One region of the Janthinobacterium sp. GW460-12-1-14-LB5 genome, then DNA from elsewhere that is predicted to be linked to it. Evidence: predicted binding sites of a transcription regulator. Region 1 holds the regulator's gene; the other holds the start of a gene.
The links. Region 1 encodes sigma-54, which starts transcription at its own class of promoters, with help from an activator protein. Its sites were predicted from a motif close to TGGCANGNAANCTGCTTT; they were not measured.
Positions count from the first base shown of each region.

Region 2: the regulator sigma-54 is predicted to act here: its motif matches at 5,197-5,214, upstream of adh (aldehyde dehydrogenase).

Region 1 is NZ_JBWKYD010000004.1:120,981-132,955, reverse strand. It holds gene AC07X6_RS05235 (type II asparaginase) at 1-634, shown strand, start outside; gene AC07X6_RS05230 (MOSC domain-containing protein) at 756-1,607, shown strand; gene AC07X6_RS05225 (GGDEF domain-containing protein) at 1,642-2,802, shown strand; gene AC07X6_RS05220 (monovalent cation:proton antiporter family protein) at 2,803-4,782, opposite strand; gene AC07X6_RS05215 (KpsF/GutQ family sugar-phosphate isomerase) at 4,891-5,901, shown strand; gene AC07X6_RS05210 (KdsC family phosphatase) at 5,901-6,434, shown strand; gene lptC (LPS export ABC transporter periplasmic protein LptC) at 6,480-7,091, shown strand; gene lptA (lipopolysaccharide transport periplasmic protein LptA) at 7,117-7,698, shown strand; gene lptB (LPS export ABC transporter ATP-binding protein) at 7,698-8,453, shown strand; gene AC07X6_RS05190 (RNA polymerase factor sigma-54) at 8,458-9,936, shown strand; gene hpf (ribosome hibernation-promoting factor, HPF/YfiA family) at 10,006-10,368, shown strand; gene AC07X6_RS05180 (3-hydroxyisobutyryl-CoA hydrolase) at 10,496-11,581, shown strand; gene rapZ (RNase adapter RapZ) at 11,582-11,975, opposite strand, start outside.
Region 2 is NZ_JBWKYD010000045.1:4,034-16,008, reverse strand. It holds gene rtcA (RNA 3'-terminal phosphate cyclase) at 1-14, shown strand, start outside; gene pedF (cytochrome c-550 PedF) at 147-632, shown strand; gene AC07X6_RS27995 (substrate-binding periplasmic protein) at 658-1,491, shown strand; gene AC07X6_RS27990 (TonB-dependent receptor family protein) at 1,651-3,804, opposite strand; gene AC07X6_RS27985 (beta-propeller fold lactonase family protein) at 4,008-4,964, shown strand; gene adh (aldehyde dehydrogenase) at 5,300-6,820, shown strand; gene AC07X6_RS27975 (DUF779 domain-containing protein) at 6,876-7,265, shown strand; gene AC07X6_RS27970 (PQQ-dependent methanol/ethanol family dehydrogenase) at 7,315-9,051, shown strand; gene AC07X6_RS27965 (porin) at 9,339-10,499, shown strand; gene AC07X6_RS27960 (4Fe-4S binding protein) at 10,548-11,975, shown strand, end outside.

The DNA.
Region 1 (11,975 bases):
TCCGTCGACCGCCATCTCGGCGGACGGCCCCATCAACCTGTACAACGCCGTGATGCTGGCCGGCAGCAAGGAAGCCGTGGGCAAGGGCGTGCTGGTGGCCTTGAACGACCAGATCAACGCCGCGCGCGAAGTGACCAAGACGAATACGTCCACCACCGACACCTTCAAGTCGCCGGAACTGGGCATGCTCGGCTATATCCAGGGCAGCAAGGCCTTCTTTTACCGCCAGTCGACGCGCAAGCACACCTTGGAAGCGGAATTTGACATCAGCAAGCTCGATGCCCTGCCGCAAGTGGACATCGTGTATGGCTACGCCAACATGAACCGTGTCGGCATGGACGCCTTCATTGCCGCCGGCGCCAAGGGCATCATCCACGCTGGCGTGGGCGATGGCAGCGTAGCCGCGCAAATGAAGCCGGCTCTGGTGGAAGCGCGCCAGAAGGGCGTGCTGATCGTGCGTTCGAGCCGCGTTGGCCAGGGCATCGTGGCGCGCAATGGCGAAGCGAACGACGATGAACTCGACAGTGTCGTGTCCGACACCCTGAACCCGCAAAAAGCCCGCATCCTGCTGATGCTGGCCTTGACCAAAACCAACAGTACGCAAGAAATCCAGCGTATTTTCTACACGTATTGATCCTTGTCGCGCCAGGCCAGCCTCATCGGCTGAGCCTGGCCGATTTACGCTTGCCCGCTTTGCTGCCATACTTCGTTTCTGAATAACTTTCTGGCAGAAGCGGCAACACTGTCCCTGGTTCATGGCTATCCTGTCCGACATCATCCTGTATCCCATCAAATCGTGCGCCGGCATTCATTTGCGCGAGGCGGTCCTGACGCGTTCAGGGCTGATGAGCGAGCACGTGTTCGACCGCGAGTGGATGGTGGTCGACCCGCAGGGCCGCTTCCTGACCCAGCGCGAACATCCGCGCATGGCGCTCATCGTGCCGTCCATCAAGGCCACCACCCTGGAATTGCGCGCGCCGGGCATGCTGCGGCTGGAAATCGAGCTGGGCTTGCCCCATCCGCAACTGTCACCGATGCTGGAAGTGCAAGTGTGGGACGATACCGTGCGCGCCTACGATTGCGACGAGGTCACGGCCACCTGGTTCAGTCAGGCCATCGGCGTGCCGTGCCGCCTGGCGCGCTTTCACCCGGACGTGGTGCGCGCCACCAGCACCACATGGACGGACGGTGTGGCCGCCTCGACCATGTTTGCCGATGGCTACCCGGTGCTGATCGCCGGCAGCGCCTCGCTGGCCGACGTCAATGACAAGCTGCGCGCCGCCGGTCGAGAGCCTCTGCCGATGAACCGTTTCCGCCCGAACCTGGTCATCGGCGATATCGGCGCCTTCGAGGAAGACTACGCCGAGTTCCTGCAATTCGGCGCGACGACCTTGAAACCCGTCAAGCCGTGTTCGCGCTGCCCGATTCCGTCGGTGGACCAGGCCACGGGCGTGCCCGGGCCGGATCCGCTCGACGTCATGCATGGCTACCGCGCCAAGCCCGAGCTCGACGGCGCCATCTGCTTCGGCATGAATGCCATTGTCACGGATGGCGGCGATGAGCGTATTGTGGTGGGGCAGGACATCGGTTTCGAACTGGCATTTTAAGCATGGCGCCCGCACACAAGGGTTTAAGGTTTCTATGAATCAAGCAATACCGCCGGACCCGCGCATTGCCAGCCTCGAAGCCGAAAACCAGGCCTTGCGCGCGCGCATGGCTTTCCTGCTGGAACAGGTCGAGCGCAACCACGACATCATGTGCCGCCACCAGGCGTTCGACCTGGAAATCGTCGGCGCGTCCACGTTTCCCGAACTGATAGGCACCATCTTTCGCACCTTGCCCGTGATTTCCGACCTCGACGGCGTGACCTTGAGCCTGCTCGATGAGGATGACGATATCGTGCTGGTGATGGAAAAGCTGGGCGTCGATTTCAGCATCTTTCCGCAGTTGCTGTTCGTGCATCAAGTGACGGAGCTGGGGTTTGCCCCGCCGGGGCCCGTGGCCGAGGGGGAAGCGGCCTTGCCGCCGCTGCCGCTGCTGGGGGCCTTCGATGCGGCCGTGCATGGCCCGCGTTTTCCGGGCATCGACGCTCCCTTGCGCAGCGTGGCGCTGGTGCCCTTGCTGCGCAACAAGCGCCTGATTGGCAGCCTGAACCTGGCCAGCAGCGATGTGACGCGCTTTACGCCCGCGCTGGGCACGGATTTCATCAAGCACATGGCGTCCATCATCGCCATCTGCCTGGAAAACGTGATCAGCAATGAAATGCTGAAATACATTGGCTTGACCGATTCCCTGACGGGCGTCTACAACCGGCGCTATATCGACCGCCGGCTGCTGGAAGAAATCGCCCGCGCGCGGCGCCAGAATTATTGCATTTCATGCATGTATATCGATATCGACCATTTTAAATCGGTCAATGACACGCATGGCCACCAGGGCGGCGACGAGGTGCTGCGCGAAGTGGCGACGCGCATCCGCACGGAGTTGCGCCGCTCGGACGCGCTGGGACGCTTCGGCGGCGAGGAATTCGTCGTCCTGCTGATCGACGCCGACCTCGACAGCGCGACCTTTGTTGCCGAACGCATCCGTGCCAGCATTGCCGGCACCATGTTTGACTTGCCGGGCAGCGCGCAGGCGTGGGTCAGCGTGTCGATCGGCGTGGCCAGCCTGGAAGCGGACGCGGCGCTGCTCCCCATCGAAACGGTGGCGCAGCAACTGGTGGCGCATGCCGACCAGGCCCTGTACCAGGCCAAGGCGGGCGGGCGCAACAAGGTCGTCAGCTGGCAGGCGCAGATCGAATAGTTATTTTAATAGCAGGGTTTCCGCTTTGGCCACGGCGTCGGCCGTACCGCGCAGCACCACCACGTCGCCGCTGGCCAGCTGCGTTTCGGGGGTGACGTCGAGGCTGCCGCGGCCGCGGCGGATGGCCGTCACAAACGCGCCGCAGCCGGCCACGTCGATCGCACTCAAGGGCAAGTCCACGCAGTGCGCGTCCTCGCTGACGGTGACCGTATGCAGGCGTTCCAGCTCGGCATCGTCGCCCGCATCGCTGGTGCCGTGGAAATAGCCGCGCAAGGATGCATAGCGCTCCTCGCGCGCGGCCTGCACCCGGTGCACCACGCGGCGCAGGGGGACGCCCATCATGATCAGGGCGTGCGAAGCGAGCATCAAACTGCCTTCCATCAATTCCGGCACCACTTCGGCCGCGCCCGCCTTTTTCAACTGGTCGAGGTCGGTATCGTCGTGGCTGCGCACGATGACGGGCAAGGTCGGTGCCATTTCTTTGAGCAAATGCAATAACTTCAGTGCTGACGCGGTATTCGCATACGTGATCACCACGGCGCTGGCACGGTAGATACCGGCCGCCACCAGGCTTTCGCGCCGGCCCGCATCGCCATACGAGACGTGGGCGCCGGCCAGCTGCGCTTCCTGCACCCGTTCCGGGTCCAGGTCCAGCGCGTGGTATTCGATCTTTTCTTCCGCCAGCAGGGTGGCCAGGCTTTGCCCGCTGCGGCCGAAGCCGGCGATCAGCACGTGTTTCTGCGAAGCCATGGTGCGCGTGGCGATCTTGGTCAGCGCCAGCGACTGCATCATCCAGTCGTTGGCGGCCAGTTTCATGACGATGGCGTCCGATTTGGCGATGAGGAAGGGCGCCACCAGCATCGACAGCACCATCGAGGCCAGCACCACCTGCACGACGAACGGGTCCATCAACTTGATGCCGCCAGCCAGGTTCAGCAGCACGAAGCCGAACTCGCCCGCCTGCGCCAGTCCCAGTCCCGTGCGCAGGGCCACGCCATTGCTGGAGCCGAACAGCCGCGCCAGCCCCGCGATGAGGGCGAATTTCAGCAGCACGGGGCCGCACAGCAGCAGCAGGACCAGCCACCAGTTGTCGAGCACGACGCGGATATTGAGCAGCATGCCGACGGTGATGAAGAACAGGCCCAGCAGCACGTCGCGGAACGGTTTGATATCTTCTTCCACCTGGTGCTTGAATTCCGTCTCGGAAATGAGCATGCCGGCAACAAACGCGCCCAGGGCCAGCGACAGCCCGGCCCGCTCCGTGATCCAGGCCGCGCCCAGGGTGATCAGCAGCAGGTTGAGCATGAACAATTCCTGCGAACGGCGCTTGGCGACGATGGTCAGCCAGCCGCGCACCATCTTCTGGCCGATAAACAGCAGCAAGATCAGCACGACCAGGGCCTTGCCGCCGGCCCAGGCCAGGGTTTCGGCCAGGTTGTCCGAATCGCGCGTGAGGGCGGGAATGAGGATCAGCAGGGGCACCACGGCCAGGTCCTGGAACAGCAGGATGCCGATGATCTTGCGGCCGTGTTCGCTTTCGAGTTCCAGCCGCTCCGTGAGCATTTTCGAGACGATGGCCGTCGACGACATGGCCAGCGCGCCACCCAGGGCGAACGCGGCTTGCCAGCTCAGGTGGATGTAGGCGGACAGATAACGGGCGACGAACCAGCCGAAGACGACGGTGGCGATGATGGTGGTGGCCACCTGCGCCATGCCGAGGCCGAAGACGATGCGCCGCATGGCGAGAAACTTCGGGAGAGAAAATTCAAGCCCGATGGAAAACATCAGGAAGACGACGCCGAACTCGGCCAGGGTATGGCTGGCCTCGTTTTCCGCCGCCAGGCCCAGCGCATGGGGGCCGATGACGATGCCAACGGCCAGGTAGCCCAGCATGGGCGGCAAATGCAACATTCTGAAAGCGACCACGCCCAGCACGGCGCTGCCGAGTAACATCAGGGTCAGTTCAAGCGAGGAAAACATGGGTTGCCCGGTGCGGTCAATGGAAATCGTTGTTTGTTGTGACTGGCAAGTTTTTTGCTTTCCTAATTCGTTTATACTTTGGGCATGAGTGTAACCCATGAAAAAACAATGCTGAAAGCTTTTGATCGAATTGACATGCAAGCGACGACCGAGCGCGCCGTCGCGCTGGCCCGCACCACCTTGCAGATCGAGTCCGACGCCATCGTTGCGCTGCACGCGCGCCTGGCCACGGACGACAGCGTGGGCCGCGCCGTGGCGATGTTGCTGCAGTGCAAAGGAAGAGTCGTCGTCTCCGGCATCGGCAAGTCCGGCCATATCGCGCGCAAGATTGCCGCCACCCTCGCTTCCACCGGCACGCCGGCCCTGTTCGTGCATCCGGCCGAAGCGGCCCATGGCGACCTGGGCATGGTCACCTCGGAAGATGCTTTTATTGCCATCTCGTACTCCGGCGAATCGTCGGAGCTGATGGCCATCATGCCCGTCGTCAAGCGCATGGGCGGCGTGCTCATTTCCATGACGGGGAAACCAAACTCCAGCCTGGCCCAGCTGGCCGACGTGCACCTGGATATTTCTGTCGAGAAAGAAGCCTGTCCGCTGAACCTGGCGCCGACGGCCAGCACCACCGTCACCCTGGCCCTGGGCGACGCGATCGCCGTGGCCTTGCTCGACTTGCGCGGCTTCAAGGAAGAAGATTTCGCCCGCTCGCACCCGGGCGGCGCCCTGGGCCGCCGCCTGCTCACGCACGTGCATGACGTCATGCGCAGCGGCGATCGGGTGCCGAAGGTGCCGGTGGAAGCCTCGCTGCTGCAGGCGCTGGAAGAAATGACGAAGAAGGGCATGGGCATGACGGCCGTCGTCGATGCGGACAACCGTCCCGTGGGCGTGTTTACGGATGGCGACTTGCGCCGCATGTTCGAACGCGTGCAGGATTTCACGCAGGTGGCGATCCGCGACGTCATGCATGCGCAGCCGCGCAGCATCGCGCCCGAGCGCCTGGCCGTCGATGCCGTGGCCGTGATGGAGCAGTTCCGCATCAACCAGATGCTGGTCGTCGATGCCGACGGCAAGCTGGTGGGCGCCCTGCATATCCATGATCTGACGCAAGCGAAGGTGATCTGATGGACAGCGTGGCGGACAACCTGGCGCGCGCGGCCAAGGTCAAACTGATGATCTTTGACGTCGATGGCGTGCTCACCGACGGCAGCCTGCATTTCGGCCCCGATGGCGAAATGATGAAAACGTTTAATGTGTATGATGGCCTGGGCATCAAGCTGCTGCAGGAATCGGGCGTGCAGACGGCCATCATCAGCGCGCGCCGCTCGGCCATCACGGCACGCCGGGCGCAAGACCTGGGTATTACCCACGTGCACCAGGGCGGCCACGACAAGCTGACGCCGTTTCGCGAATTGCTGGCGCTGACGGGCTTGACGGAAGAGCAATGCGGCTATATCGGCGACGACGTCATCGACGCGCCCATCCTGCGCCGCGTGGGCTTTGCCGTCAGCGTGCCGGGCGGGCGTCCGGAAGCGCAGGGCCTGGCGCACCATGTGACGCAGGCCGGCGGCGGCCGCGGCGCGGTGCGCGAGATCTGCGAATTCCTGCTGCGCGCCCAGGACAACTATGCGCGCGTGATGGCGCCGTTCCTGGAGTGAGGTGCCGTGCCTCGCCGCCAGTGACCTTTGAAAGAGTGAAGCCCTATGCGTAAGCCAGGAGGCGCCCATCGCTGGCGCATGATTTTTACCGTGCTGGGCGCGGTCGTCGTCGCGCTGGGCAGCTTCTGGCTGCTCGAAGTGATGAACAAGAATGGCCAGGACATCACGGCCAGCAAGCATCTGGATGAACCCGACTATTTCATTACCAATTTTAGTCTGGTGCGCATGGACTTGACGGGTAAGCCCAGTTATATCGTCTCGGGCACCAAGCTCACGCATTATCCGCTCGACGATTCGTCCGATATCGACCAGCCCTTCGTGCGCAAGCTCACGCCAGGCATGCCGCCGCTGAACATGAATGCGGAACTGGCGCATATCGACCAGGACAATACCCGGCTGCAACTGCACCGCAATGTCGTGATCGACCGCGCGGCCAGTCCGAAGGCGCAGAACCTGACGGTCAGGACGGAGGCGCTGACGGTGTTCCCGGATGAGGAAAGAATGGAAACGGACGTGCCGGTCGATATCCTGACGGGCGCCTCGCGCATCAATGGCATCGGCATGAAGGCCAATAATGCCACCGGCGTGGTGGAAGTGCAGAATGCGCTGCGCATGGTCCTCCCGCCGAAACCGCGCCCGGCCGCGGCGGCAAAATGACAGAATGAAACAAGGAAACCATACTATGAAGAAGATCTTGCTGTTGAGCGTATTTTCCCTGGCCATGATAGGGGGGGCGCATGCCGAGAAGGCCGATTCCGAGAAGGAAGCCGTCATCACGGCACGTAGCGGCCACGTCGATGACGTCAAGCAGGTGCGTACCCTGACGGGCGACGTCGTGCTGGTGAAGGGGACCCTGACCATGAAGGCGGGCCGGGCCCTGATCACGGAAGATCCGCAAGGCTACCAGTTCATCACCTTCTGGGCCGATCCCGGCAAGCTGGCCACCTTCCGCCAGAAGCGCGATGGCGCGGGCGACCTGTGGGTCGAAGGCGAAGCGGAGCGCGTGGAATACAACAACAAGACGGAAGTGGTGAAACTGTTTTCCAGGGCCAAGCTGACGCGCCTGGAAGGCACGAAAGTGACCGACGTGGCCAATGGCGCCTTCATCTCGTATGACAGCCGCAAGGAAGTGTTTGCGATGGAAAATTCCGACAGCGGCACCAGCACCCCCGATGGCGGCAGCGTGCGCATGGTGATCCAGCCGAAGAACAAGGCGCCGGCGGCGGAGAAAGCGCCGGCTACGCCCGCGCCAGGAAAGAAATAATGGACAATACCCGTTGTGGCAGCACCCTGATCGTTCGCGGGCTGCAAAAAACCTATGGCAAGCGCCAAGTCGTGCATGATGTCTCGCTGCAAGTCGAATGCGGCGAAGTGGTGGGTCTGCTGGGGCCGAACGGCGCCGGCAAGACGACTTCGTTCTACATGATCGTCGGCCTGGTGCCGTCGGACGGCGGCAGCATCGATATCAGCGGCGTGGACATTTCCAGCCTGCCGATCCACCGCCGCGCGCAGATGGGCCTGTCGTACCTGCCGCAGGAAGCGTCCGTGTTCCGCAAGCTGACGGTGGAAGACAATATCCGCGCCGTGCTGGAAATCCAGACCGTCGAAGGCCGTCCCCTGAAGAAGGCCGAGATCGAGGAGCGCCTGGATAAACTGCTGGCCGACTTGCAGATTGAAAAGCTGCGCGAGAACCAGGCCCTGTCCCTGTCCGGCGGCGAGCGCCGCCGCGTGGAAATCGCCCGCGCGCTGGCCACCGACCCGCGTTTCGTGCTGCTCGACGAGCCGTTTGCCGGCGTGGATCCGATCGCCGTGATCGAAATCCAGCGCATCGTGCGTTTCTTGAAGGAGCGCAATATCGGCGTGCTGATTACCGATCATAATGTGCGCGAGACGCTGGGTATTTGCGACCGTGCCTACATCATCAACCAGGGCTCGGTGCTGGCGTCGGGACGCCCCGACGACATCATCGCGAACGAGTCGGTACGCCGGGTCTATCTGGGCGAACACTTCCGCATGTGAGCCAATGAAACAATCATTGCAGCTGCGCACGTCGCAGCACCTGGCACTGACGCCGCAGTTGCAGCAATCGATACGCCTGCTGCAATTATCCACCCTGGAATTGCACCAGGAACTCGAGCAGCTGCTGACGGACAATCCCTTGCTCGAACGCCTCGACGATCCGCTCGACCGTTCGCTGCGCCTGCTGTCCGACGGCGCCCTGAGTTCCACGGCCGCGCCGGCCGAAGCGCCGCCCCAGCCGCCAGGCCAGGAGGCGCCCGCCGCACCGGCCGAAGCGGACGGGTTTGACGGCGAGGCGGGCGAGGGCCCGGCCGCCGCGGAGGGCGGCGACAGCGACTGGAGCGAGGCGAGCCGGGGCAAGGCGCCCGACGATGAAGATTCGCGTCCGCAACTGGAGGCCCATCACTGCACCCTGCGCGAGCACCTGATGGAGCAGATGCGCGTGACGGTGCTCGAGTTGCGCGACCGCGCGCTGGTCGAGCTGATCATCGACGCGCTCGACGACAATGGCTACCTGGAGGAATCGCTCGACGACATCCTGGCACGCCTGCCGGAAGAGCTGGAAATCGACGCCGACGAGATGCGCACGGCCTTGTCGCTGCTGCAAAGTTTCGATCCACCGGGCGTGGGCGCGCGCAATGCGTCCGAATGCCTGGCGCTGCAAATCAGGCGCTTGCCGCACGTCGCCATGGTGACGCGGCGCATGGCCCTCGTCATCGTGGAAAAGCACCTGGCCTGGTTTGCCCAGCGCGATTTCAACAAGCTGAAAAAAGCCCTCGATTGCGACGATGAAGACTTGCGCGAGGCGCAGACGGTGATTCGCCAGTGTAATCCGCACCCGGGCGCCGTGTTCGCCTCGGACGTGTCCGATTACGTGGTGCCCGACGTCGTCGTCAAGCGCGCGCGCAATGGCTGGCAAGTCACCCTGAACAACGACGTCATGCCGCGCCTGCGTGTCAACGCCATGTACGCCAACTTGCTCAAGCAGGGCAAGGGCGAGGGCGCCATGGGTGCGCAGTTGCAGGAGGCCAAGTGGCTGATCAAGAATATGCGTCAGCGCTTCGATACCATCCTGCGCGTGGCACAGGCGATAGTAGAAAGACAAAAGAACTTTTTCTCGCATGGGGCCGTTGCCATGCGCCCCCTTGTGCTCCGTGAAATAGCTGATACACTGGGTTTACACGAGAGTACTATCTCGCGGGTAACAACTCAAAAGTACATGCTGACCCCGCACGGCATGTTCGAGTTGAAATATTTCTTTGGTAGCCATGTCGCCACCGAAGCGGGGGGCGAAGCGTCATCGACGGCGATACGGGCATTGATCGTGCAACTGACAGGAGCAGAAGACCCTAAAAATCCTTTATCCGACAGTAAGATTGCGGACATGCTGGGGGAACAAGGCATGGTGATTGCGCGACGTACTGTTGCCAAATACCGGGAAGCATTGAAAATTCCGCCAGTGAGCCTGCGTAAGTGTTTGTAAGTTTTTTTCGGTTCCTCTGCGGGCCGGATACGATGGACCGCACGAACCCGATCATCTTTAGGAGTGTGTATGAATCTCACCATCAGCGGACATCATCTCGAAGTGACACCAGCCATCCGTGAATACGTACAAACGAAGCTGGAGCGCGTGAAACGTCATTTCGATCAAGTTATCGATATCGCCGTGATTCTGACCGTGGATAACCTCAAAGAGAAAGAAAAACGTCAAAAGGCCGAAGTCAACCTGCGTCTGAGTGGCAAGACCGTCTATGTGGAAAGCCTGGCGCACGACCTGTATGCCGCGATCGATACCCTGATCGACAAGCTCGATAGGCAAGTGATGAAGTACAAAACCAAAGTGCAAGGGCACGGTAAAGAGGCGATCAAGCATCTGCCAGACAACTCAGAGGAAGACGCCGTCGTCGCCGTCTAAGGCCACCGGCTTCCCCCAGTTGTGATCAACTAAGGGCGCACATTGCGCCCTTTTTTGCGTCCTGCGGGACGCAATATCCGTGGTGAAAGCGCTAGAATGCGCCATCCTCACTTCTTTCCTGCCTGCCATGAGCGACTTCGTCCAGACCTCCATCCGCAACCGCACGGGCCACATCGTGCTCGACCGCCCGAAAGCCTTGAACTCCCTGTCGCTGGAGATGGTGCGCACCCTGAGCGCTGCCTTGCTGGCCTGGCGCGACGATCCGCAGGTGGACGCCGTGGTGATCCGCTCCAGCAGCGAAAAGGCCCTGTGCGCCGGCGGCGATATCCGTTTCTTTTACGATGCGGGCCTGGCCACGCCGCAAGGCGGCAGCGCCCTGCTGGAAGATTTCTTTACGGAAGAATACGCGTTAAATCATGTCATTCACTTTTATCCGAAACCGTATATCGCCGTGATGGACGGCGTGGTGATGGGCGGCGGCATGGGCGTGGCGCAAGCCGGGCCCGGCAACCAGTTGCGCATCGTCACGGGCCGCACGCGCATGGCCATGCCGGAAGTCAATATTGGCCTGTTCCCCGACGTGGGCGGCAGTTACTTTCTTTCCCGCCTGGCGGGCCGGCTGGGCCTGTACCTGGGCTTGACGGGCCTGACCATCGGTGCGGCCGATGCCCTGTACACGGGCCTGGCCGATGTGTATCTGCCCGAGGCGCAGATGGGGGCGCTGCTGGCCCTGTTCGACTCGACGCCGGGCGAGGCCTTGCCGGTGGCCATCAAGGCGCTGGCGGCGCCGTTCCAGGCCGAGGCGGGCGCGGCTTCCCTGGCCACGGCGCGCGCGGCGCTGGACCGCCACTTCGGCGCGGGTTCGGTGGCCGCCATCATGGCCTCGCTGGCGCAGGACGACAGCGCGTTCGCCGCGAAGGCCCTGGCGGCCATGCGCCTGCGCTCGCCCTTGATGATGTCGGTGACCCTGGAATTGCTGCAGCGGGGCGCCCACCTGGGCGTGGCCGACTGCCTGCGCATGGAGCGCACGCTGGTGCGCCACAATTTCGCGCATGGCGAAGTGCTCGAGGGCGTGCGCGCGCTGGTGGTCGACAAGGACAATGCGCCGCGCTGGAACCCCTCAACCCTGGACGAGGTCGATGCCAGCATGGTGGCGCGTTTCTTTGCCCCCGTCTGGCCGGCGCAAGCGCATCCGCTGCGCCACCTCGACTGATTAAGAACGCTCGCGGTGGCGCAGCACGACCCGCTCGTTGGGGCCGAAATACTGCGCCAGCCGCTCCGCCATGTACACGGAGCGGTGCTGGCCGCCCGTGCAGCCCAGGGCCACCGTCAGGTAGCTGCGGTTGTCGGACTTGAATGACGGCAACCATTTCTCGATGAAGGCGCGGATGTCGGCCAGCAGTTCCAGCGCGCTCGGCTGGGCGTCGAGGAAGGCGATCACGGGAGCGTCGCGTCCGTCGAGCGGGCGCAGCGCCAGGTCGTAATACGGATTCGGCAGGGCCCGCACGTCGAAGACGAAATCGGCATCGAGCGGCACGCCCAGCTTGAAGGCGAACGATTCGAAGAACAGGGTCAGCGGCGCGCGTTCGGAGGCGACGATATCCTTG
Region 2 (11,975 bases), on a different contig from region 1:
TGGCCGCCGTCTGACGTACGCGGTGACACAAATACCTGTTGCAGCTGTTCCAAATTGATACATGGGCAGCCAGATGTGGGGTACGCAAGCATGGCATGGCATTTGCTCTTCTTTGGATATTCACTAAAAAAACCAAGGAGACCAGCATGACCTATTCCATCCGCACCCTGCTCGGCGTAGCCGCCGCCGGCGCCGTTGCCCTCACTTCCCTGCTGACCTTGCCGCAAGCTTATGCGCATGGCAATGTCACGCCGCAAGGTGTCGACACCACGGGTTTACCCAAGGTGGGCGACAAGTGGCTCGAGCAAAACCCGTATCGGGGCAACAAACTGGCCCTGACGGTGGGGACATCCGCCTACAACCAGAATTGCGCCCGCTGCCACGGCATTGAAGCCATCTCCGGCGGCATCGCGCCGGACTTGCGCCAGCTGGACCGCGATTGTTTCGGTATCAAGAATGAGACAAAGAAACAGGCTTGCTACAAGGAAACGGACAATTATTTCCTGTCGACTATCCGCCACGGTAAAGTGCGTAATGGCGCCGTGTACATGCCGCCGTTCGAAGGCGTGTTCAACCAGGAAGCCATGTGGGCCATCAAGACCTACCTGGAAACCCGCCGCGAATCCAATTAAGCCGAATTGATCACGAAGGAGTCCCATGCGTTCATTTCAATTCCGGGGCACGCGCGCGATGCTCTCGCTCGCTTGCCTGGCGCTGTGCGCAGCCGCGCCGGCGCGCGCCGACTGGCAGAAAGTGCAGCAGTCGGGCAGCCTGAAAGTGGCGGTGTACAACGAGTTCGCGCCGTTTTCCGACAAGGGTACGGGCATCGATATCGACATTGCCGAAGCGCTGGCGAAAAAGCTGGGCTTGAAACTGAGCTTGCTGCCATTTCCCGCCGGCGAAAACCTCAACGACGATTTGCGCAATATGGTGTGGAAGGGGCATTACCTCGGTTATGGCCCCGCCGACGTGATGCTGCACGTGCCGGTCGACAAGAAATTGATGGCGGACAACGACAAGGTCGAGATCTTTGCGCCGTATTACGTGGAAACCGTGCGCCTGGCGCGCAGTGCGCATGCCGTGCCGCAATTCGATGGCGTCGCCTCGCTGGCTGGCAAGCGCATCGGCGTGGAAAAGGTCTCGATCGCCGCCATGCTGATGCTGGGCGAGGACAATGGCAAGTACCGCGACGACGTGCGGATCTTCGACACGGCCGCCGAAGCCTTGCAGCAATTGCAAGCAGGCAAGCTTGACGCCGTGCTGGCGAACCGTTCGGAAATCGAGTCGGTGCTCAAAAGCGATCCCGCTTTCCCCTTGAGCGAAGTGGCGTTCGCCCGCTTGCCGCGTGCCGGCTGGGCCGTGGGCCTGGCCGTCAGCAAGCAACAGCTCGATGTAGCCAAGTTACTGCAGGCTGCCATGAACGAGATGGCGGCCAGCGGCGAATTGAAAACCATCTTTGAGAAATATGGGGTGAAGGAAGCTCGCCCCTGAAGTAGCTTGCTTGAGTTTAAAAGCCCGCGCATCGGAAGAGGCGCGGGCTTTTTCATGAGAACGCCTGAAAAATGTTCAGGGCAAGGCGCATTGCCGCAGGCAGTACGAATAGTACGACAAGGCAATGCAACGCGGCCATGGACTTTTTCTCAGGTGTTCTTAAAACGCGTATTGGGCGCTGACGCCTAACAACCAGTTACGGCCCGGCGCCGCTTCATAGTAGCGCTTGTTGCTGTCGCCGACGATGACGGAGCCCACGTAGGTCTTGTCGAAAAGATTGTTCAGGCGGGCAAATTCCTTGAAGCGCCAATTCCCTACGTTTTGTTTGGCGTTGAAGCGTGCATTGAACACCGTGTAGCCGGGCGCCGGCTTTTCGATGTTGCTATCCTCCGCGTAGACCTGGTTGCTGGCCACGCTTTCCAGTGCCGCGCCGAAACGGTCCAGCGTGTCTTTCCAGGCCAGTTCCGCGAACAGGTTGGCGCTGGGCACGCCGGGCAAGCGGCTGCCTTCGCGCACGCCGCCAAACGCCTGGTCATACACGGCGTGCAGGCTGGTCAGCGCCACTTTTGTCGTGAAGCCATATGGCAGGTTTGAATCCAGCGATACCTCCATGCCCTGGCGCAAGGTTTTGCCTCCATTGCGGTAGCTGGTGCGTCCGCCGCTGGAACTGTCCACGATCAGTTCGTCGTTCGTCTTGATCTGGAACAAGGCTGCGTTCACATGCGTGTTGTTGGCGATCCTGGCCTTGATGCCCGCTTCCAGGTTGGTGCTGGTGGCCGGTTTCAGCTGGTAATTGAAACCACCGCCCGTGCCCGAGTAAAACAGTTCGTTCAGGGTGGGCGCCTCAAAACCGCGCGCGGCGCTAGCGTAGACGTTGACGTTCGGCGTCAGTTTGTACAGCAGGCCCAGCACGGGTGTCGTGTGGCTGTATTCCAGGCTACCGCTATCGTCGCCATTGCCGAGGAAATGGTCGTTGACCGACACTTTCATCTTGCTGTAGCGCAAACCTGCGCTGAGCATCCATGGCCCGCTCTGCCATTCCGTCTGGATATACGGATCGAGGCTGGAGACGACATCCTGCTCGTCGCGGCGCAGCTTGCCTTTTACGCCAAAGGTATTGCCAATGTAATTTTCATAGCCGGTGCGGTCGTCGCTGGAGCGGCCGTAATCGATGCCAATGGTGGTGCTCAGCTTGCCTCCGGCCAGCTGGTTCACGTGCAGCCAGTTGGTGTCGATGCCGTAGAACTGGCGCTGGAAGTCGACCACGCCGCCCGAATGCTTAAGTACTCCATTAACAGTTTGATTTTGCAGGAACTTGGAGAAGGCCTGGTACTGGATCACGTCGCGGTTGCCGCCATACACCATCACATGCAGGCGGTCATCGCCAAACGATTGCTCGTAGGTGGCGCCGATTTGCTGATGGTCGATGCTCTTGCGCGTGTTGTAGCGTTCGGCCAGCGTGCGTTTCGGGTTTTGCGTATCCGTCGCGTCGACTTCACCGGCGCGCGGGTCGGCGGCAAACGTGGCCCAGGTGGCACCCAGCGGATCTTGCGTATTACCCTGGTGCAGGCTGTTGGCGACGATGGTCAGCTTGCTGTCCGCATTCGGCTTGACGGTGATCTTGCCGAACGCCTGTTCGCGCGTGGCGGCGCTGTGGTCGCGGAAGCCGTCCGTGCGGAAGCGCGAACCGTCGAGCACGTAGCCGATGCCGCCTGCTTGCCCTTGTGCCGACAAGTCCACCTTGCTGGCGCCGAAACTGCCGCCCGTTACATTGAGTTCGACGGATGGGGGATTTTGCCCATCCCTGGAGAACAGCTGGATCACGCCGCCCGAGTGGTTGCCATAGATGGCCGAGAACGGTCCGCGCAGCACTTCGATGCGCTCGGCCGTATCGAGGTTGAAGGTGGCGGCCTGGCCTTGCCCGTCGGGCATGCTGGCGGGAATGCCATCGCTGATCAGCTTGACGCCGCGCACGCCGAAGGCCGAGCGTGCGCCGAAGCCGCGCGACGAGATTTGCAAGTCCTGCGCGTAGTTCTGGCGGTTCTGCACGACCAGGCCCGGCACGGCGGCCAGCGCTTCCGACGCGTTGACGCGGATTTGACCATCCTGGATGCGCGCGCTGTCGACCACGTCGATCGAGGCCGGCACTTCCTGGCTGGGGTGGGCGATGCGGCTGCCGCTGACGACCACCGTATCCATGAGTTGTCCGGCGGCCAAGTCAGCGGGCTCGGCGGCAAAGACGTGGGGGGCCAGGGTGGCGCTGCCGGCGACAAACAGGCTGGCGATGGTGTTCAGGCGGAAACGATGCTGCATGCGGATTCTCCAATGTGAATAAAAGCCTGCTGGTCGCGTGCGCGGCGCAGGTCTGCATAGTTGTATCAAGCAATATGCCTGCCATGTCTCCATTGGTGGGCGGAAATTATACGCGTGTCAGTGGCACGGCGTTTGCATGCAGCAATTATCAGAGGCGCCGCTACCGCGCGCTTTTCCTGTGTTTTGCCATTGAAAAGGTGATTATGCCCAACTTCTTCCCGCGCTTGCGCCAGGTGTGCTGGCTGCTGCCTGCGCTCTTCAGCACGGCCCTTCAGGCCGCTCCCTTTGCCTATGTTCCCAATGAAAAATCGGGCACCGTGAGCGTGATCGACACGGCGACTGACCAGGTGGTGCGCCAGATCGCGGCAGGCAAGCGGCCGCGCGGCATCGCCGCCGACCCCACCGGGCGGCAATTGTTTGTCACGGATGCCGCCAGCAGCGCCTTGCTGCTGATCGACAACGCTGGCGGCGCGCCCGTGCGCACGGTGACGCTGGGCAAGTCGCCCGAAGGCGTCAGTGCTTCGCATGACGGCAGTTACGTTGCCGTGGCCGTCGAGGAAAACAATAGCGTGGCCTTGCTTGATGGCCAGACGGGCGTCTTGCTCGCCGACATCAAGGTGCAGGGACGCAATCCGGAACACGCCGTGTTCAGCCCCGATGGGCGCTGGCTGCTGGTCAGCGCGGAAGAGGCCGAGCAAGTCGATGTCATTGATGTGGCGCAACGCCGTCAGGTGGCTTCCATCGCCGTGGGACTGCGTCCGCGCGGCATCGGTTTCAGTCCGGACTCGGGCCGCGCCTATGTGGCGTGCGAACTGGTCAATGCCGTCTACGTGATCGATATGGCCGCGCGCAAGGCGATTGCCACCATTCCAGCGGGCAAGAATGCCAACGGTATCGCCGTTCAACCCAGCGGCAGGCAGGTGTATGTCTCGAACGGCATCGACGGCACGGTGATGGTGATCGACACGGCCAGCAATCAGGTCACGGCCACCATTCCCGTCGGCAAGCGTCCGTGGAACATGGCCATCACGCCCGACGGCGCCAAGCTGTACGTGGCCAATGGCCGCTCGAACAGCGTTTCCGTCATCGACACGGCCAGCGCGCGCAAGGTGGCCGATATTGCCGTGGGCGAATTGCCATGGGGTGTGGTGATTCGGTAGTGGTACAGGGCAGGTGTTCCAGTCTGGTACACCTGTTCCATTGTGCAGCGGCGACGGGCCGCAGCAGCAGGGCTGGCCCGGATTGGAACAGGATGCCTTCACCTTGTTCAAAACGCAAACAGGCCCGTCCCCGCAGCGCAAGCCCGGGCATGCGCCGAAAAGCGCACCGGCGTTGACGCCGCGCCCTTGCAACAGGGGTAAAACAGGCTAAGTTTGTAGGGGGATGGCGAGCTGGCACGGCATTTGCGGAAGACTGCGTGTACTCACCCCATCTGTACCAGGACGTTTGATTTTAATTAAGTAATTTCATTCTAATTAACCCGATAGAGGACGACATGAATCTCGCAGACATCAGCAAACTGGGCGTAGCCAATCCCTTCAAACAACGCTATGACAATTACATCGGCGGCAAATTCGTTGCACCAGTAAAAGGTGAATACTTTCCCAACATCACGCCGATCACCGGCTTGCCGTTTTGCGAAATCGCCCGTTCCACGACGGAAGACGTCGAGCTGGCGCTGGATGCCGCGCATGCCGCCAAGGAGGCCTGGGGCAAGACTTCGCCTGCCGAGCGCGCCAATATCCTGAACCGCATCGCCGACCGCATCGAACAGAACCTGAGCCTGATCGCCACGGCGGAAACCATCGACAACGGCAAGCCCATCCGCGAAACGATGAATGCCGACATTCCGCTGGCCATCGACCATTTCCGCTACTTTGCCGGCTGCATCCGCGCGCAGGAAGGTTCCGTCGCGCAAATCGATGCGGAAACCTATGCCTACCACTACCATGAGCCGCTGGGCGTCGTGGGCCAGATCATTCCCTGGAATTTCCCGATCCTGATGGCCGTGTGGAAACTGGCGCCAGCCCTGGCCGCCGGCAATTGCGTCGTCCTGAAACCGGCCGAGCAGACCCCCGCCTCCATCATGGTGTTGATCGAGCTGATTGGCGACCTGTTGCCGCCGGGCGTGCTGAACATCATCAACGGTTTCGGCCTGGAAGCGGGCAAGCCGTTGGCGTCGAGCAAGCGCATCGCCAAGATCGCCTTCACGGGCGAAACGGGCACGGGCCGCCTGATCATGGGTTACGCCGCGCAAAACCTGATTCCCGTCACCCTGGAGCTGGGCGGCAAGTCGCCGAACATCTTCTTTGAAGACGTGATGGATGCGGACGACGAGTATTTCGACAAGTGCCTGGAAGGTTTTGCGATGTTTGCGCTGAATCAAGGCGAGGTGTGCACCTGCCCATCGCGCGTGCTGATCCAGGAATCGATCTACGAGAAATTCATCGAACGGGCCCTGAAGCGCGTGGCCGCCATCAAGCAGGGCAACCCGCTCGATTCGTCCACCATGATCGGCGCGCAGGCATCGCAGGAGCAGCTGGAAAAAATCCTGTCCTATCTCGACATCGGCCGCCAGGAAGGCGCCGAAGTGCTGGCCGGCGGCGAGCGCAACACGCAGGCGGGCGACCTGGAAGGCGGCTACTACGTGCGTCCGACCGTGTTCAAGGGCAACAACAAGATGCGCATCTTCCAGGAAGAGATTTTCGGGCCTGTCGTGTCCGTGACGACCTTCAAGGACGAGGCCGACGCGCTGGCGATTGCCAACGACACCTTGTACGGCCTGGGCGCCGGCTTGTGGACGCGCGACGGTTCGCGCGCCTTCCGCATGGGCCGCGCCATCCAGGCGGGCCGCGTGTGGACCAATTGCTACCACCTGTACCCGGCCCACGCCGCGTTCGGCGGCTACAAGCAATCGGGTATCGGCCGCGAAAACCACAAGATGATGCTCGACCACTACCAGCAAACGAAGAACTTGCTGGTGAGCTATAGCCCGAAAGCGCTGGGCTTCTTCTAAACCGGCAACAGGCGCCGCGCCCGTAGTCCAGGCGCGGCGCGCAGAAAGGGATGCCATGAGTGCAGCAATTGCCCGGGTGGTCGCCACCGAAGCGGCGCTGGAAATGATGGACAAGTTGCGCCAGCGTCACGGCCCGCTGATGTTTTTCCAGTCTGGCGGCTGCTGCGACGGCAGCGCGCCCATGTGCTACGCGCTGGGCGAGTTCGATGTCAGCGATACCGACATCTATCTCGGCAATTTGAATGGCACACCGTTTTACATGGGACTCGAGCAATTCGAGTACTGGGAGCATACCCAGTTGATTATCGATGTGGTCGATGGCAATGGTGGCATGTTTTCACTCGACAACGGCACGGGCAAGCGCTTCTTGACGCGCTCACGCCTGTTCACCGATGAAGAGTGCGCCTTGTTGCATGCGCAGCCGCACGACCACGGCAACACCTGATACATACACATACTAATAACAGAGGGAGATGATTGTGCAGAAAAACATCATGGGGATACTCATCGGTTTGGGCTTGGCATCGCTGGCCCAGGCGGCCGACGTAGGCAATGTCACCACCGCCATGCTCGACAGCACGGCGAAGAATCCGTCCAGCGTCCTGTCGTTCGGCATGGGCACGCAGGGCCAGCGCTATTCGCCGTTGACGCAGATCAATGACAAGACCGTGGCCAAGCTGGTGCCGGCCTGGTCGTTCTCGTTTGGCGGCGAAAAGCAGCGGGGCCAGGAATCGCAGCCCTTGATTCACAACGGCAAGATGTTCGTCACGGCATCGTATTCGCGTATCTTTGCCGTCGACTTGAAAACGGGCGCCAAACTGTGGAAATATGAGCATCGCTTGCCGGACGGCATCATGCCCTGCTGCGACGTGGTCAACCGCGGCGCAGCCCTGTACGGCAACCTGGTGATTTTCGGCACGCTCGACGCTTATCTCGTTGCGCTGGATCAAAACACGGGCAAGATCGTCTGGAAGGAGAAAGTTGACGATTATGCGGCCGGCTACTCGATGACGGCTGCGCCGCTGATCGCCGAAGGCTTGCTGCTGACGGGCGTGTCGGGCGGGGAATTCGGCATCGTCGGCCGGGTCGAGGCGCGCAATCCGATGACGGGCGACCTCGTGTGGAGCCGTCCCACGGTGGAAGGCCATATGGGCCACCGCTACGACAAGGATGGCAAGGCCATCGACAACGGCGTATCCGGCACCGTGAACAAGACCTGGCCGGGCGACCTGTGGAAAACGGGCGGCGCCTCGACGTGGATGGGCGGCACCTACGATCCGCAGACCAAGCTGGCGTATTTTGGCACGGGCAACCCGGCGCCGTGGAACAGCCATTTGCGTCCCGGCGACAATCTGTACTCGTCGTCCACCGTGGCCCTCGACGTGAAAACGGGGCAGATCAAATGGGCGTACCAGAATACGCCGAACGACGCCTGGGATTTCGACGGTGCCAACGAGTTCGTCACCTTCGACATGGATGGCAAGCGCTACGGCGGCAAGGCCGACCGCAACGGTTTCTTCTACGTCATCGATGCGGCCAACGGCAAGCTGCAGAACGCCTTTCCGTTCGTCAAGAAAATCACCTGGGCCAGCAGCATCGACCTGAAGACGGGACGGCCGAACTTCATTCCCGCCGGACGCCCTGGCGACCCGACCAAGGGAGAAGAGGGCAAGAAGGGCACGACCGTGTTTGCCGCGCCCGCTTTCCTGGGTGCAAAAAACCAGATGCCGATGGCCTACTCGCCGCAAACCAAGCTGTTCTACGTTCCCGCGAATGAATGGGGCATGGATATCTGGAACGAGCCGATCAGCTACAAGAAGGGCGGCGCCTTCCTCGGTGCCGGTTTCACCATCAAGCCTCTGTTTGACGACTACATCGGCGCCATGCGCGCCGTCGATCCGAAGACGGGCAAGATCGTCTGGGAAATCAAGAACAACGCGCCGCTGTGGGGCGGCGTGATGAGTACGGCCGGCAACCTGGTGTTCTACGGCACGCCGGAAGGCTTCCTGAAAGCCGTCGATGCGAAGACGGGCAAGGAGCTGTGGAAATTCCAGACGGGCTCCGGCGTCGTGGCGCCGCCCGTCACCTGGCAGGATGGCGACACGCAATACGTGGCCGTCGTTTCCGGCTGGGGTGGTGCCGTGCCGCTGTGGGGCGGCGAAGTGGCGAAGAAGGTCAACTTCCTGGAACAGGGCGGTTCCGTGTGGGTCTTCAAGCTCGCGTCGAAATAACGGGGCGAAGCGCCCGGGCCACTCGGATGGGCGTCTCCCTGTCCGCCGGGCGTTTTCTTTTTGCTGACGGCCCAGGCCGTCAGTTTTTTGTTTACGCAGGCGCGCGATCGGCGTGCTGGCGGTCAAAAAAGTAACATCGTGCGGGGCAATTGATCCGCTGCTGCACACCTTATATGCGCTTTTTCTCTTTCTCCCTGTGAACCGTGCTGGGCATGCTTATTGCCAAAGCTTGAGGTACATCAATCACTGGTGTGCACACTAAAAACAGAGAAGAAAGAGGAGAAGAAATGAACACATGGATCAAGCTGGGGAGCCTGGGTGTCATGACGATCGCAGCGGTGGGGCAGGCGCAAGCCGTCGATATCAAGGCCGGCGACTGGACCGTGTCGGTGGGCGGCATCGTCAACGCCTATTACACGCAAGTGTCGTGCTCGGGCGATGCCGTGGGAGGGCTGGCGCTGGGCGGCCAGGCGCTCGGTTGCGGCGGAGAAAAGGATCGCACCACCATCGGCAACGGCTTGCTGCCGAATGGCTTGATCACCTCGGCCTCGTCGCGCCTGGGCGAGTACGACGTGAAAGCCTTGATCGGCATCTACAACTCGACGGCCACGGACAGCGCCATCAGCCAGAACAGCGTGGTCGATGTGCGCCAGGCCTTTTTCACGTTTGGCAATGCGGAAATGGGCACTTTCAAGCTGGGGCGTGACTACGGCATCTTCGGCGCGAATGCGATCCTGTCCGACATGACCTTGCTGGGTTCGGGCGCACCCGTGCAGGCGACGCAGCGGGGCCGGGTGACCCTGGGCCATATCGGCGCCGGCTACACCTATCTGGGTAATTATGGCCAGATCATGTACAGCTCGCCGAAGTCGGGCGGATTTGGCGTCGACGTGGCGCTGGTCAGCCCCGTCTCCGATACGCCGATTGTTGCAGGTTCGACCTATTCTTCGAAGTCCAGCCCGCAAGTGCAGGTGCAACTGACGTATGCGCAAGAGGGCTTGAAAGCCTGGCTGGGCGTGAAGTCGCAAAAATTCACCTCGAAAACGCCTGGCGTCGATGACCTGACCATGCGCGGCGTGGAAGTGGGCGGCTCCTACCAGATGGGCCCGGCCGGCGTATTGGTCAACTTCCAGGGCGGCAAGGGACTCGGTATCTTGTCCGATGCGGACCAGGGCGATACCAAGTCGAAGAACTGGCTGCTGCAAGGCACGTACAAGACGACGGACAAGCTGAAGCTGGGCTTGTCCTATGGCATCAGCAAGAACGACGACAACACGGCCGGCACGGGCGGCTTGAAGTCGAACGCCAACCTGACCCTCGGTGCGTACTACTCGCTCAACAGTGCAATCACCCTGGTGGGCGAGCTGGGGCAGACGCGCTCGAAAGCCTTTGCGGGCGGCGAAGCGAAGATGAATGGCGTGTCCCTGGGCGGCATTATTTTCTTCTAACCAATGTATGCGGCGCCGGAAGCTGCGGCGCCGCACGGAGCACTATGCATGCGGATACTGCGCTTGTTCATCGGATGCTGGCTATTCCTGTTTATCCTGGGGCAGGCATGGGCGGGCGTGCTCACCAGGGCCGAGCTGGCGCGGCGCTTCCCCGCGCCCCTCGTCGTCGGCGAGAAGGAAACCGACTTGCCCATCTGGCCCCTGTTCAAGCAAAACGCCACGGCGACCGAGCTGGTTGGCTATGTCTTTGAGTCGGTGGACCTGGCGCCGATTCCCGGCTTTTCCGGCGTTCCCGTCAATTTATTGATTGCCATCAATCCGCAGGGCAGTTTTCTGGATGTGTCTGTTCTATCGCAACACGAACCCGTGTTTCTCGATGGCTTGGGCGAAGCGCCGCTGTTTCAATTCGTCAAACAGTACCAAGGCTTGTCGTTGAAACAGAATATCGCCATCGATGCCAAGAAGAAACGCGCGCCAGATGCGACCCACGCCGATATCGATGGCGTGTCGAAGGCCACGGCTTCCGTGCGCATCATCAACCAGAGCGTGCTGGCATCGGCCTTGAAAGTGTCGCGCAAAAAGCTGGGCTTCGCGCAAGGCCGCGACCCGGACCAGATCGCCCGCATCCGCATGGACGTGTTCGAGAAACTCAGCGTGGCGCAGATGCTTGAGCAGGGTTTGATCCAGCATGTGCGCCTGAGCAACAAGGACGTCGAAATCCTGTTTGCTGGCAGCAATGGCGCCGGACTCGACGCGCAGGCTCAGCGCGAGCCGGACGGCCTGTTCATCGACCTGTACCTGGCCTACGTGTCCGTGCCCACGGTGGGACGCAACTTGTTGACGGAACGCAGCTGGAACAAGCTGCGCAACCGGCTTGACGAGGGCGACCACGCCATCCTCGTCATGTCGCGCGGGCGCTACAGCGTGCTGGGCGACGATTTCGTGCGCGGCACGGTGCCCGAGCGCTTGCTGCTGAAGCAGGATGGCTTGCCCATCGACATGCGCGACCTGGACCTGGAATTAAGCGTGTCGGAGGCGGGACCGTTGCCGACTGAAAATATTGCCGTCTTCCGCGTCATCAGCCAGGCTGGACTCGATGCGGCCAGTCCGCTGGCGTTCACTATGCCGGTCACGCGCAGCAAGGGTATCGTGTATCCGGAGCGCATCGCCCGCAACGTCGATTTCAGCTACCGCCTGCCTGCCGATTTTTATAGCGCGCCGCAAGGTGACGATGCCGGCTGGCGCGGCACGTGGAAGGGGCGCAAGGCTGAACTGCTGATCTTGCTGGCCGGGCTGGCGCTGCTGGCCGGCGCGCTGACCAGGCAGAAACGTCTGGTGCGTAATGGCCGGCAATTTGCATGGTTCCGCCGCCTGTTTTTGTTGTTTACCATCGGCTTCATCGGTTATTACGCGCAGGGGCAGTTGTCGATCGTCAATATCACGGGTGTTATCCAGGCCCTGCTGGCGGGGCGCAGC